DNA from 4 places in the Cytobacillus firmus genome. Region 4 is predicted to be linked to each of the others. Evidence: riboswitches for the same ligand, from Rfam matches in the RefSeq annotation. Region 4 holds a riboswitch; each other region holds the start of a gene.
The links. A riboswitch is a leader RNA that binds a small molecule or an ion and turns the genes downstream of it on or off. The one in region 4 is predicted to bind S-adenosylmethionine.
Positions count from the first base shown of each region.

Region 1: another riboswitch for S-adenosylmethionine. It lies ahead of NAF01_RS10535 (Na+/H+ antiporter NhaC family protein); the one in region 4 lies ahead of NAF01_RS06090 (homoserine dehydrogenase).
Region 2: another riboswitch for S-adenosylmethionine. It lies ahead of NAF01_RS07950 (2,3-diketo-5-methylthiopentyl-1-phosphate enolase); the one in region 4 lies ahead of NAF01_RS06090 (homoserine dehydrogenase).
Region 3: another riboswitch for S-adenosylmethionine. It lies ahead of NAF01_RS03595 (LLM class flavin-dependent oxidoreductase); the one in region 4 lies ahead of NAF01_RS06090 (homoserine dehydrogenase).

Region 1 is NZ_CP098323.1:2,063,267-2,066,368, reverse strand. Features, by position in the region: gene NAF01_RS10540 (exonuclease SbcCD subunit D) at 1-123, opposite strand, end outside; gene NAF01_RS10535 (Na+/H+ antiporter NhaC family protein) at 296-1,582, opposite strand; SAM riboswitch class I at 1,669-1,773, opposite strand; gene NAF01_RS10530 (DUF421 domain-containing protein) at 1,932-2,516, opposite strand; gene NAF01_RS10525 (cold-shock protein) at 2,633-2,833, opposite strand.
Region 2 is NZ_CP098323.1:1,524,187-1,527,288, reverse strand. Features, by position in the region: gene NAF01_RS07955 (2-hydroxy-3-keto-5-methylthiopentenyl-1-phosphate phosphatase) at 1-105, opposite strand, end outside; gene NAF01_RS07950 (2,3-diketo-5-methylthiopentyl-1-phosphate enolase) at 98-1,330, opposite strand; SAM riboswitch class I at 1,416-1,519, opposite strand; gene NAF01_RS07945 (pyridoxal phosphate-dependent aminotransferase) at 1,607-2,779, opposite strand; gene NAF01_RS07940 (carbon-nitrogen family hydrolase) at 2,924-3,102, shown strand, end outside.
Region 3 is NZ_CP098323.1:667,645-670,746, reverse strand. Features, by position in the region: gene NAF01_RS03600 (ATP-grasp domain-containing protein) at 1-700, opposite strand, end outside; gene NAF01_RS03595 (LLM class flavin-dependent oxidoreductase) at 716-1,765, opposite strand; SAM riboswitch class I at 1,874-1,977, opposite strand; gene NAF01_RS03590 (hypothetical protein) at 2,315-2,887, shown strand.
Region 4 is NZ_CP098323.1:1,151,087-1,154,188, reverse strand. Features, by position in the region: gene NAF01_RS06100 (CBO0543 family protein) at 1-25, shown strand, start outside; gene NAF01_RS06095 (hypothetical protein) at 164-358, shown strand; gene NAF01_RS06090 (homoserine dehydrogenase) at 420-1,637, opposite strand; SAM riboswitch class I at 2,037-2,138, opposite strand; gene NAF01_RS06085 (NUDIX hydrolase) at 2,216-2,854, opposite strand; gene NAF01_RS06080 (general stress protein) at 3,063-3,102, shown strand, end outside.

The DNA of each region.
Region 1 (3,102 bases), 910 kb from region 4:
ATCCGGCTTTTCTTCTTCTACCACATCAATAAATTGATTCAAAAAATGGCGCTGATCTTCGGTCATATATACACCATGGACCAGCTTGCCCAAATGCCAATCAGCTGTATGGATAAATTTCATATCTTACACCCTCTTTTCCTTGCCTGAGATACTTTCTGCAATATTACCATTATACCAAATCAAAAAACGGCAGAGGCTCAGTAACATTTCACAGAACATTCGTTCTAATTATATCATCAATTATTTTTAAAACACAGCATTGTTCAAAGAAAAAAGAGCCCGGCAGGCTCTCTCATTTATTGCTTTTTAACTTAGGAAAGTTGATCAGAATGGCAATAATACCGAAAATGCCAATTAATATTGGATAAATGGAATATGCCATGATGCTCACCGGCGAAATGGCAGCGAGCCCCGAAGCAGCGAGCATCTGTGCTCCATAAGGGATAGTCCCTTGTACAAAGCAGGCAAATATATCAAGTATACTTGCTGATTTACGCGGGTCAATCTCATATTGGTCAGCAATTTTTTTGGCAAGCGGCCCTGCAATAATGATGGCAATAGTATTATTGGCTGTAGATAGATTGGTCACAGAGACAAGCGACGCAATACCAAATTCTGCTCCCCTGCGGGATTTTATTTTGCTGGTAGCCATGTGAAGCAAGTAATCTATTCCTCCATTAACCCGGATGATCTCCACCAATCCGCCAATGAGGATGGCAATAATCGCAAGGGTCTGCATACCGGCCATTCCCTCAGCAATCATCTGCAGGAATGAAACAAACGTATAGCTGCCGTCAGCAATTCCAATCAGGCCTGCAAGAAGGATACCCCCGCTAAGCACAAGAATAACATTCATGCCGAACAAAGCTGCAGCCAATACGCCAAGATAAGGGACTACTTTTAAGAAGTTGAAATCTCCGCTGGTCACGACGCTTTCCTGACCTGCTGTTAAAATTGCAAGAATTATAGCAGTAAGAACTGCAGCAGGCAGTACGATTAAAAAATTCACACGGAATTTATCAGTCATTCTCGTTCCCTGCGTCCTGACCGCTGCAATCGTCGTATCAGAAATGACAGAAAGATTATCGCCAAACATTGCACCGCCAATTATTGCTGCCATGGCTAGAGCTACTGTAATATCTGTCTCTGCTGAAATGGCTACACCAATTGGAGCAAGAGCAACAACTGTCCCCATTGATGTTCCCATCGATAATGAAATAAAGCATGCAATGATAAAAATTCCGACCATGAGCAGATTCTGCGGGATAAAAGAGAGTGCAAGGTTCACAGTCGAATCAACCGCACCCATTCCTTTAGCCGTAGCGGAAAAAGCCCCTGCCAGGATAAAAATGATGGACATTAATATAATATCAGGATGTCCAGCCCCTTTTGTGAATATCTCTACTTTTTCCATGAATGGCTTTTTTCTATTCATTGCGAGCGCAATTCCGGCTGCTGCGGATACAATGACAATAATTGGTATGCTGTTAAAATCACCAGTTGCTATACCGCTGCCAATAAAAATAAGCAGGAAAGCGGCTAGCGGCAATAAAGCCCATGGATTGCCCCTGTTTTTCATTGAATTCTCCTTTAATAATGGATTTTCCAAGCAAAATAAAAAGACCCCTTCAAGCAAGAAGAGATCTTGATCTATCAATCGTTCTCTTCTTATCTGCCAAGCATCAATGCTTGCTGGATTTGGCACAGCGCTCTGCAGAGCCCGCTGCCGAGACATCTTCGGGCCAGCCCCTCCGTCTCTCTTGATAAGTGAATAGTATTAAATTATTCTAAAATAACTCACGTTTGAAAATTATACAGGAAACTCGCTAAACTTCAAGTACTTTTTTCTTAATGGAATTGGAATTTGAATAATGCTTAAAGGGGAAAGACGGAAGTTGAAATATAAAAAGCCGCAATGCGGCTAAAAACTAGTGAAGATCATTAGAATTCGGCAGGGAATGTCCCTTTTTCAGCTCCTGAAAAATATCATCTGATGCTTGATGAGCAGGCTGAACGGGTGACTGCAAAATTATTTCTCCCATCAGCCTTTTAAATTCTCCTACTGTCAAAGGCTTTGCATCATCCATTAATTCATACCCAAGCTGTCCATTTGGCTCAAGTGTAGCCATTTTAACATCTGAAATTTTAGTAATACCGTTGGTTCTGAGCCTCATTTCCAGCTGATCTGCTGTAAAGCGCAATTTCCTCATATTTGCTGTTTTTAATTTCCCATTCTCAATCACTATTTTGGATTTGCCTGTAATAAATTTTTCAATGAAATTGTATTTCACCTGCAAATATTCCATTATAATTAGTGATCCAACAAAGATTCCAGCAGCCACGATGGTCTTCCATACACTTGTCTCAATGATAGGCTGAATGATAATGGAACCTATGGAAATCATAACTACCGTTTGCGCCAGCGTCATTTGGGAAATAGACTTCCTGCCTGCTACACGTAAAAGCAAAACTCCTGCTAAAACCAGAATCACTGATTGCCAGGCAAAATTCATCTGGATACACCTTCCTTTTTCTAATAGGGTATGGAACTGGTGGAGGAATATTCAAGTTAGCGCAAAATAAAACAGCCTGACCTAATGGCCAGGCTGTTTTTGTATGGGTGTGTCGATTATAGTTTAGTTACGTTAGCTGCTTGAGGTCCGCGTGCACCTTCAACAACTTCGAAAGAAACTTCTTGGCCTTCTTCTAAAGATTTGAAACCTTCAGATTGGATAGCAGAGTAATGTACAAATACGTCGTTTCCGTCTTCACCTTCGATGAATCCGAAACCTTTTTCAGCATTGAACCATTTTACTTTACCGTTTTTCATGAAAAAAATCCTCCTATTGGCTAGAAAAAGCCATGTGTAAATTCACCATATACACGCTTATTACTTTACGTTCATTACTCATCCAGACCATTGCCTAACGGTTGAAAAAGCAGCTAGCAAAATATAACACGATGCATAACGGCTGATTCAAATTTAGCACTTATAGAAATGATTGTCAACTATTCTGCGCGTCTTTGATAGCATTTTATCAAACTATTCCGTCTTTTTCGAGCGTAATAATTCCCAAGCTTATTAATAAAATCTCTACT
Region 2 (3,102 bases), 370 kb from region 4:
TATCCCCTCCCATGGAGAAGGAGCAAAATGCTCCATAATATTAATGATGTTATCTTTTTCTGTAATAGTTCCATCAAAGTCGCAAAATACCGCTATTTTAGCCATTCTGTACAGCCGCCTTTTTGTACCCCCACAAATCAATCGCTCTTTTTAATTCAGGGAAGTCTGATGGAGCATCGGCTAAAGAAGCTCCCTTTAAAGTTAAATCAATCGCCTGGCGGAATGCCAAACCGCCTCCTCTTGCCCCATCCGGGTGCCCGTGTACGCCGCCTCCGGCATTGATGACACTGTCTGTTCCGAAGTCTTCGAATAGCAATGGAACTAAACCCGGATGGATGCCGGCTGAGGGTACCGGAAAAGTTCTTTTGCAAAAATCCATCCCAGTCAGGCTATCCGCAATTGATAATGCCTGTGTTTTTTCAAGGGCTACTGACCCATAAGGTGATGGGAAAAGAGACAAGTCTGCCCCTGCATACCTGAGCAGTTTGCCCAAAAGCAAAGGATAGGAGATCCCATAAACACTTGAAGCTGAAAGGGCTCCGCTGACTGCAGGATGTGCCATGATAGGCAGTTCAATCTCATCATCTTCCCTCAAAGCCTGCAATACATCGAGCCCATAAGAGAATACATTGAAAAGAAGAAGATCAGCCCCAAGACTGGATGCCTTTCTTGCCTTATCTCTTAATTCAAACGACCTGCCTGTTAAATTTACAGCATATAAGGTCCGATGGCCCGTTTCTTCATAAACCTGTCTCAAAACCTTTTTTCCTTCCTTTATCCGCGCTTCTGACGGTGTAAGGCTGTTTTCAAATAAAATTTCATCGTCTTTTACAAGGTCTATGCCGCCCAAGGCCTGTTCCCGCAGCTGTGAAGTCAAAAAATCCATATCTTTGCCGAGCACTCCTTTGAAGATGCTCATCAGAAGAGGCCTGTCATATACATTCAATTTTCCCCTTAACCCTTCAATCCCAAATCGAGGTCCGGGGAAAAAATTTTTTAATTCATTGGAAAACTGTAAATCCAAAAGTTTAATCTTTCCGTCCAGTGACAGTTTCCCAAAGACTGTTGTTAATATTGCCGGTAAATCCGGACTAAAATTTACAGCAGGATAGGCGATCTTAATAATTGCTGCTGTTTCCTTACTTTCTGCATCTTTTGTAAAGGTTTCAACAGAAACGACCCTGCCTTTATGCTTCTCCAGCTGCTGCTTTTCAAGCTCCGGCAGATGGGTCCATGATCCCACCGTTAAACCTAAAGCAATTTCCTCCGCTTTTTTCTCCGGATTATGTTTTTCATCATGTATTAGGTACACTGCAATAATTTCGCTCATGAATCTTCTTCCTTTCAATATCAAAGAATGAGAAAAATAAAAAACCTCTTCAAATAAGAAGAGGTTAGCATAGCAATCTAACATCTTCTTATCTTTCAGCTATAAGCTGCAAGATTTAGCACCGTGCTTAAGTTTAAGTCGGTTGCCGGGCTTCATAGGGCTAGTCCCTCCGCCTGCTCTTGATAAGAAAACGAAATCTATTATTCAGTTAATTTAGAAATTTAATTAGAATTATGACAGTGCTTAATACATTTGTCAATTTAATTTTTGAAAAAATTAAAATAGATCTAATTTTTGTATTCGCCTTACCGCTTCTTTAAGTCTTTCTTCAGATGTCAGCAAACCGGCTCTCACAAATCCTTCTCCAAATTGGCCGAACCCATTGCCTGGTGCAACTGCAATATGCGCTTTTTCCAGGAGATACTCAGAAAACTCTTCAGATGTAAATGATTCCGGGACCTTAAGCCATGCAAAAAAGGAGCCTTGAGGAGCTTGTACATCCCACCCGATTTCCCTGAGACCGGAAATGAATGTATTTCGTCTGGATTCGTAGATCGAATTCAACTCTTTTACACAATCCTGTGAGCCTGACAGAGCAGCTGCCGCAGCTTCCTGAACAGCTCCAAACAAGCTGACGTAAAGATGATCCTGCATCAGGTTCAGTGCTGCAATAACGCTTGCATTTCCAGCGGCAAACCCTACTCTCCAGCCAGCCATATTAAAGGTCTTTGAAAGAGTATAAATTTCAATTCCGACCTCTTTTGCCCCTTCTGCCTGAAGAAAACTTACAGGTATTTTTCCATCAAATCCAATTCCGCCATATGCAAAGTCATGAACGGTGCAGATACCATGCTTTCGGCTCAATTCGACTGTTTCTTGAAAAAAATCAATGTTTGCCACTGCTCCAGTAGGGTTATTTGGATAATTAAGAAACATTAATTTGGCTGAATTAAGCTTCTCAGCTGGCAATTCACTGTAAACAGGCAAGAAGTTATTTTCCTCTCTCAGAGGCATTGTTAGCATTTTTGCTTTAGCAAGCGCAACTCCTGACCAGTAATCAGGATATCCCGGGTCCGGAACCAATACGCTGTCCCCGGGATTTAAAAGGCATTGAGGAATTTCAACAAGCCCTGCTTTGCCTCCAAAAAGGATGGCTATTTCAGTATCGGGGTCCAAATCCACATTATATTCCCTTTTATAAAAGTCAGCTGCTGCCTTTTTAAAATACGGGTAACCCTGAAAAGGAGAATACTTATGATTTTGAGGGTTTTCAGCTGCACTTTGAAGACGCTTGACAATATGCTCCGGGGTAGGCAGATCAGGATTTCCCTGTCCCAGGTTGATGACATCATGACCCTGTTCAAGCTTTTTCCCCACCTTAGCTGTCAATGAGGCAAAAAACTGTTTTGGCAGACCTTTTAATAGTTCTGATTGCGGATAATTAATCAAATTGATCACCTGCTTAAAAAAAATGATTGAAAATATAGTCACAAATGATATAACGTAAATGATAAGTTGTAAAGTAAAATTTAGAAAATTTCTATCTATCGGACTAATCATAACATAAGGAAAAGATGATTGCGGGGGAGTTAAATGAAATTAAAGGTTGCCTGTTTACAAATGGATATTACCTTTGGAAAACCTGAGAAGAATTTTATAGCGGCTGAAGCCATGATTCATAAAGCGCTCAAGTCTAATCCGGAAGTTTTGGTACTTCCGGAGCTTTGGACGACAGGCTATGATTTGACCAGATTGGATGAAATTGCGGACCA
Region 3 (3,102 bases), 480 kb from region 4:
TAGGCTTTTCTTCAACCTCTTCTCCTACGGGACAAAATAAGTCGCCAATCTGGCAGGTATCCGCCGGACAAAGTTCAAATCCTTCAGAAGTATCAACCCGGACAGCATAAACAAATCTGCCCCCAACAAATTCGCAGCGCGTGATATAGCTTTCAGGTGATTGAATATATTCCTGAATAAGAGTAATGCCATCTACCGGTTCTTCGAAGGAAGGGCCTTCCACATAAGATTTTAAAGCTTCAATACTATGGAATAATTGAACACCCAGACCTTTGCCGGCACGATTATGCTTTGTGATAAACGGCTGTCCGGCAAATGCTTCGGCTGCCTTTAGGATATTTTGTTTTCCAGCCGCTGCAATAGTTTTTGGAGTCCTCACACCAGATTTATTTAACTCCAAGTATTGTAAAACCTTACTTACTTCCAGCTTTAAAGCGTTCGTTCCATTAATCACCGCACGGTCATGTGCTTCAAGCCAGGCCAATACTTGTCCGGAAAATTCAGCCGCAAAACGGTGATCACGTGTATGAGAAGAAGCACTCATACGGCTATAGAAAATACCTTCCGGCGGTTCTGCCGATAAATCCAACGTTCCTTCGTCTAAATGCCATTCTTCATAAGGAACACCCAGTTCCTCCAATCTTTTTGTCAAATGGACTGTCCACTCACTATTTTCATGTATAACGTATACCTTGCTCACTATTCAGGCCCCTTTCTAGCTCTTTATTAAACTGCGTTTTTGTTCCACTAACGGCATAACGGTCTTTGCGAAGCGTTCCATTTCCTCCAGCTGAGGTGAAAATTGCAGCAACAGCAGGTCCAGCCCAACTTCTTCATATTGCAGGATCCGATCAGCAATTTGTTCTGGTGTTCCTACTAGATTTGGACGCAGACCTCTATTGGAAACAGAGTAATCCTGCAGCTGAATCTGCTGCTCCAGATGTGACTTTGTCGTGAAGTCCTTAAAGCCGGCATAACCGCTGGAATCCTTCACAGTCGTGATTTTTTCAAGCTCAGCGAGTGCCTCTTCTTCTGTCTCACGGCAAATAACATACGCTGCCATTCCGAATGAGCTGAATGGCACATTGCCCGCTTGTTGACGCCTCGCCTTCATATCGGCTATTTTTGTCTCAATCTCTTCTACCGTTCCGCCGTGCATCACATAAGCATCACATTTTTCGGCAATGGTCTGCTTGCCTTTTTCACTTTCACCGCCTGCATACAGAATCGGATTAGGCCGCTGAACAGGCTTAGGAGCAAGCTTTGTATCGTTTAAGTTGTAAAATTGGCCGGAATAACTGAAGGTATCTTCTGTCCATAACCCTTTTAACACATCAATGAACTCCTCGGTGCGGGCGTAACGCTCATCATGTTCTGTAAAAACACCGCCATACTGGCGCGCTTCTTCGGCCCACCAGGCAGAAACAACGTTAAGGGTAAAACGGCCATTGCTGATTTGATCAATATTAGCGGCCATTTTTGCTGCTACTGCCGGATTATGAAAACCGGGACGAATCGCGGTCATAATTTCAATTTTCTCTGTCACTGCGGCAAGCGCGGCAGCCGTGGACCAGGCTTCAAGAGAATCATGGCCCGGTCCTTTAATATCATTTAAATATAATTCCGCGATTAACGTAGTCGAGTATCCCCATTCTTCTGCCGACTGAATGACGTTTTTAGCATACTCAAAGGTTGGCGGCATACTTTCATCTTCGACATTCCGCAGCCATCCTCCAAAAATCGGCAGCCAGAAACCATATTTCATTTTTCTTTCTCTCCCTATCTTTCAAATATCTACTTTTCTTATCATTTAAGTAGGATTTACAAACAACTAAAAAACTCTCCTCCAAAGAAGAGAGTTTTTTATACTCTCTTCTCATCTTTCAAGCGATGCGCTTGCTGGAATTGGCACAGTATTCATCAGAACCTGCTGCCGAGGTTTCAAAGGGCCAGTCCCTCCACCTCTCTGGATAAGAAGAAAAAACTATTCAGCTTTTTAATTATTTAAAGTGATAATAATTTATATAGATCAAATTGTCAATTAAATATTTCTAAGCTCTAAATATTTTTAATACGCTTTATTTTCCCACAATACTTGCTGCAACGTTTTTAAAGTAAAGCACCCTTTACTTAAAGTGTATTTCAATCTTTTTTACGTTCTTCTCTTTCACACTCCCGAAAACTGTTGTTTTATTAAAAATATCAAAATACATTATATACTCAAGAGTCTTCCGACATTATGAATTCTTGTGAATATTTTCCTATTATAGAGCTAAAATATCCTTAAATATACTTTATAAGGGTGACTCGGTAAATGCCGGATAAGCGACTTGAGCAATTTGATCATATAGTGAGAATGGGAAAAGAGGGACAAGAGGCTTTAAATAAGTATTGGTTAGATTTTGAGCTTTATACTTCATTTGAATACTGGTTAATGGCATCTCTTCTTATAGGCCCTCTTATCTACCTATTTTTTAAAATTGATAAAAACAAAATATTTTTCTTTGGTTTCTATGGTTACAGTATTCATGTAATATTTGGATATATCGATTTGTTCTCAAAAAATTCAGGATATCTAAATTATCCTTTCCCAGTGATCCCCATGCTGCCAGGGTTAACCCTTGATTCGAGTTTCGTTCCTGTTACTTTTATGCTTGTTTACCAATGGACGATAAACCGGGAAAAGAATTACTATCTGTATATGATCATTACCTCTGCGGTTATGGCATTTATCTTTAAGCCGGTTCTGTTCGCAATAGGGCTAATGAGGCTTTATGGAAACACAAATTATATCTATCTATTTGCTGGTTATTTAATTGTCATAACGATAGCTAAATTTATCATGAGTGTGTTTTTGTGGACAGAGGCTAAATACAAAAAAGGATAAATGGATTTACATTCATCCTTTTTCCTTTTTAGCCAACCTGGACTTTGAGTTTTAAAGAAGAAGCTGCCTGGTTAAGCAGCTGTTTCTGGGTTTGCGAATCTTTATATTAATAACTGCCAGACTGAACGCTGCAGCTGTGTTTTTCATTAGAATCAAATTACCTTACTTTTATTAACTGGATTTACATCTTTCTTATATTTCATAAGATCCAGCAC
Region 4 (3,102 bases):
TGTACCATCAGCTGTTTTTAGATAAGTGTCTAATTTCATTGCAATTTGTCGATAAAAAAACAAGCTATTTTACTGGACTTTTTTTATTAAAGCGTTTATTTTACTATAAAAAGGCAATATTCTATGTATAAGTTTCAATAAATTGGAATGGGATGGTGTTACGATGGCAAACAAGAAAAATGTTAAATCTCCCGGCAAAGATCTAAATATTGGTGCGAATGTTTCATTAAACGGCCTGGTAACAGCTGTTTTTGATAATATGGTCCATGTCCAGATTGGCGCTAAGATAGTAACAGTTCATGTTAAAGACCTGTATTCCGGATTAAATAATCCATTATTTAATAAACAGCAGGCTTAGTATCCACCATCTCTAAACATACTTCAGGAGGGGCAGCTCAAAGGCTTGCCCCTTCTGTTTTTTAGACCGGCTGTACCTGCTTATACTTCCCTGCCGTGACTGCATAATCTCCAAGCACTTGATAAGCCTTCAAACCGGATTTGTCTAATAATGACACAGCTTCTGCAGCTCCCTTAACGATCAGGGCCTGTTCTGACACTTTGCTGGCGATTTCAACTCCCTCAGGGAATTCATATCCTTCAGCATCACCCAATATTACCCAGAGCGGCTGTTCAGGAACAGTTTCTTCCGATCCAGCTTCCTCAAATACTGAAGGTAAATCGGCTTTGCCCACATGAATCAGATCTTCAATAATCGCACTCGCTGTCGGGAACATGCCTGCTCCAGGTCCCTGCAAACTGATATTTCCGACAATATCCGCATCGATTGAAACGGCATTCTGCACGCCTTCTACTCTGTATAAAGGATGAGATTCTCCTGTCAGGACCGGCTTTACTGTACAGCGGACAGAATCTTTTTCCTTCTGAATTGATGCTATATGTTTAAATTTCAGCCCCAGCGAATCAGCCAAACGGATTTGTTCAATCGTAATATCAGTAATGCCTTCTCTTACAGAGTATTCCTGTTCCGGCGCTTTCCCGAATACAAGCTCGCTCAGAACAACTGCTTTGTAAAAGGCGTCATATCCTTCGATATCGTTTTTAGGATCGGCTTCTGCATAGCCTTTTTCCTGAGCGATTTTCAATGCTTCTTCAAATGATAAGTTCTCCTCGCGCATACTTGTCAAAATGAAATTGGATGTGCCATTTAAAATTCCTTCAATCCGTTCGATCCTGTTGGCATTTAGCAGCTGCCTGATGGTCTGAATGATGGGGATTCCGCCGCCGACTGTTGCTTCAAATCCCAGTGATACATTCTTTTCTTTTGCCAGCCTCGCAAGCTCACTTCCATGAAATGCAAACATCTCTTTATTCGCTGTAATGACGTGGCATCCTCTCAATATGGCCTGGCGCAGATACGTATAGCCCGGCTCCCTGCCAACAATGGCATCAATTACGACATCAAGCTTTGGAAGCTCAATAATATCCTGAAAGTCATCTGTTAAAAGCACCTCATCATCAGGCAAAGAATGTTTATTCACATTTTTGACCAGGATAGCGGAAACCTTCACTTCTTTCCCGAGTATCGCCTGAAGCCTTTCCTGATGCTTTCTGATTGTTTCATACACTCCTTTTCCAACAGTTCCAAACCCCAATAGCCCGATCGTTATCGCTGACATTATTTATTCCCCCTTGTTAAAATTTAAGGCTCTTTTCATATAAAATGTTGTTTTTCGCCTATCAAAGATGTCCGTTGATTTCCGCTCCAGGCACTCGCTTTCCGCGGGGCAGGCGGTGAGCCTCCTCGACGCTCTGCGTCTGCGGGGTCTCACCTGTCCCGCTACTCCCGCAGGACGTTGAATATGCTTCCTCAGATAAACATCGCACGAAGAAAATGCGATAGCATTTTCGAGGATCTCGCACCTTCCGCTACAATCAACTCAGTAAATAAGATAAAATTAGCAAAAAAACTTATGAAAATAGCCAGATTTAAAGTGCGTATTCCAATCAAAACAAAAAACCCCTTCCGTCCATTACAGACAAGAAGGGGTTTGAATTAATATTCCGTTCATTCCGCCTTCTTATCTTCGGAAAATGTATTCCTCTGAATTTGGCACCGTGCATGAATGCTGGTTGCCGAGGCTTCATAGGGTCAGTCCCTCCGCCTCTCTTGATAAGAAGTTTCTAAGTATTCAATTTATATGAATCATAAACATTTATCAGGTCTACGTCAACCTTTTTTGAAAAATTATTTTCTTCAGACGCTTTCACTTTCATTGAAATCTTCCGTTATGATCTCAAGAAAATGCTTAAGAATTCTGGCAGTCAGCCCCCAGATGACCTTATCCTGGAAATAGTAAAATACCTCTTCCGCTCTCCTTGTCTGCCAATTGTAATTTTCACCTCCGGCAATCAAATCAAAAGGAAAATTTTCTTCTGGCTCTACCTTAAAATTCACGTGATACGTTTCCGGTTTTACTTTTTTCAGAAATGACAGAGGCACAGTAAAAACCTCTTCTACTTCATCAGGGTTCGGCACAATCTTGTCCGGGTTTTGGATAATGCCTGCATAAGGGTAAATAATTTGACCGAAGGAAATCATGTAATCCAGCGGGGAAACATTTGTGATGCTGTCTTCGCCCACACCGAGTTCCTCAGAGGTTTCACGGATGGCCGTATGTTCTTCATCCCTATCTTCCGGATCTATCCTTCCGCCGGGGAAACATACCTCCCCAGGCTGCCTTCTCATTTTTAGTGAACGTACTTCAAATAGGACATGTACCTCATTATTGATTTCAACCAGCGGAAGCAAAATAGCGAACTTCGAAAATCGCTCACTCCCCAAAATGATGGGGGTTCTGTTCCTTAACCTTTTAGCCAGTTTCTCAATCTCCATATCTGCCCACCTCCAGCAGCAATTCAATTAAGTTATTATCTCTTTATCATACTGTATTCTTTGCATTTTATTAATTTATACGGCTTGTGCCAAATAATGATTCCGGACTATATATTATTGCATCCTGCCTTCAAAAGGAAAAGAACGTTTCTCCGCCTGCAAATCAGGGAAAATAAAAAAATATCATAATACACTGGGAGTGAAAAATATGAAGAAGAATATATTAATAGGCGGATACGATACACAGC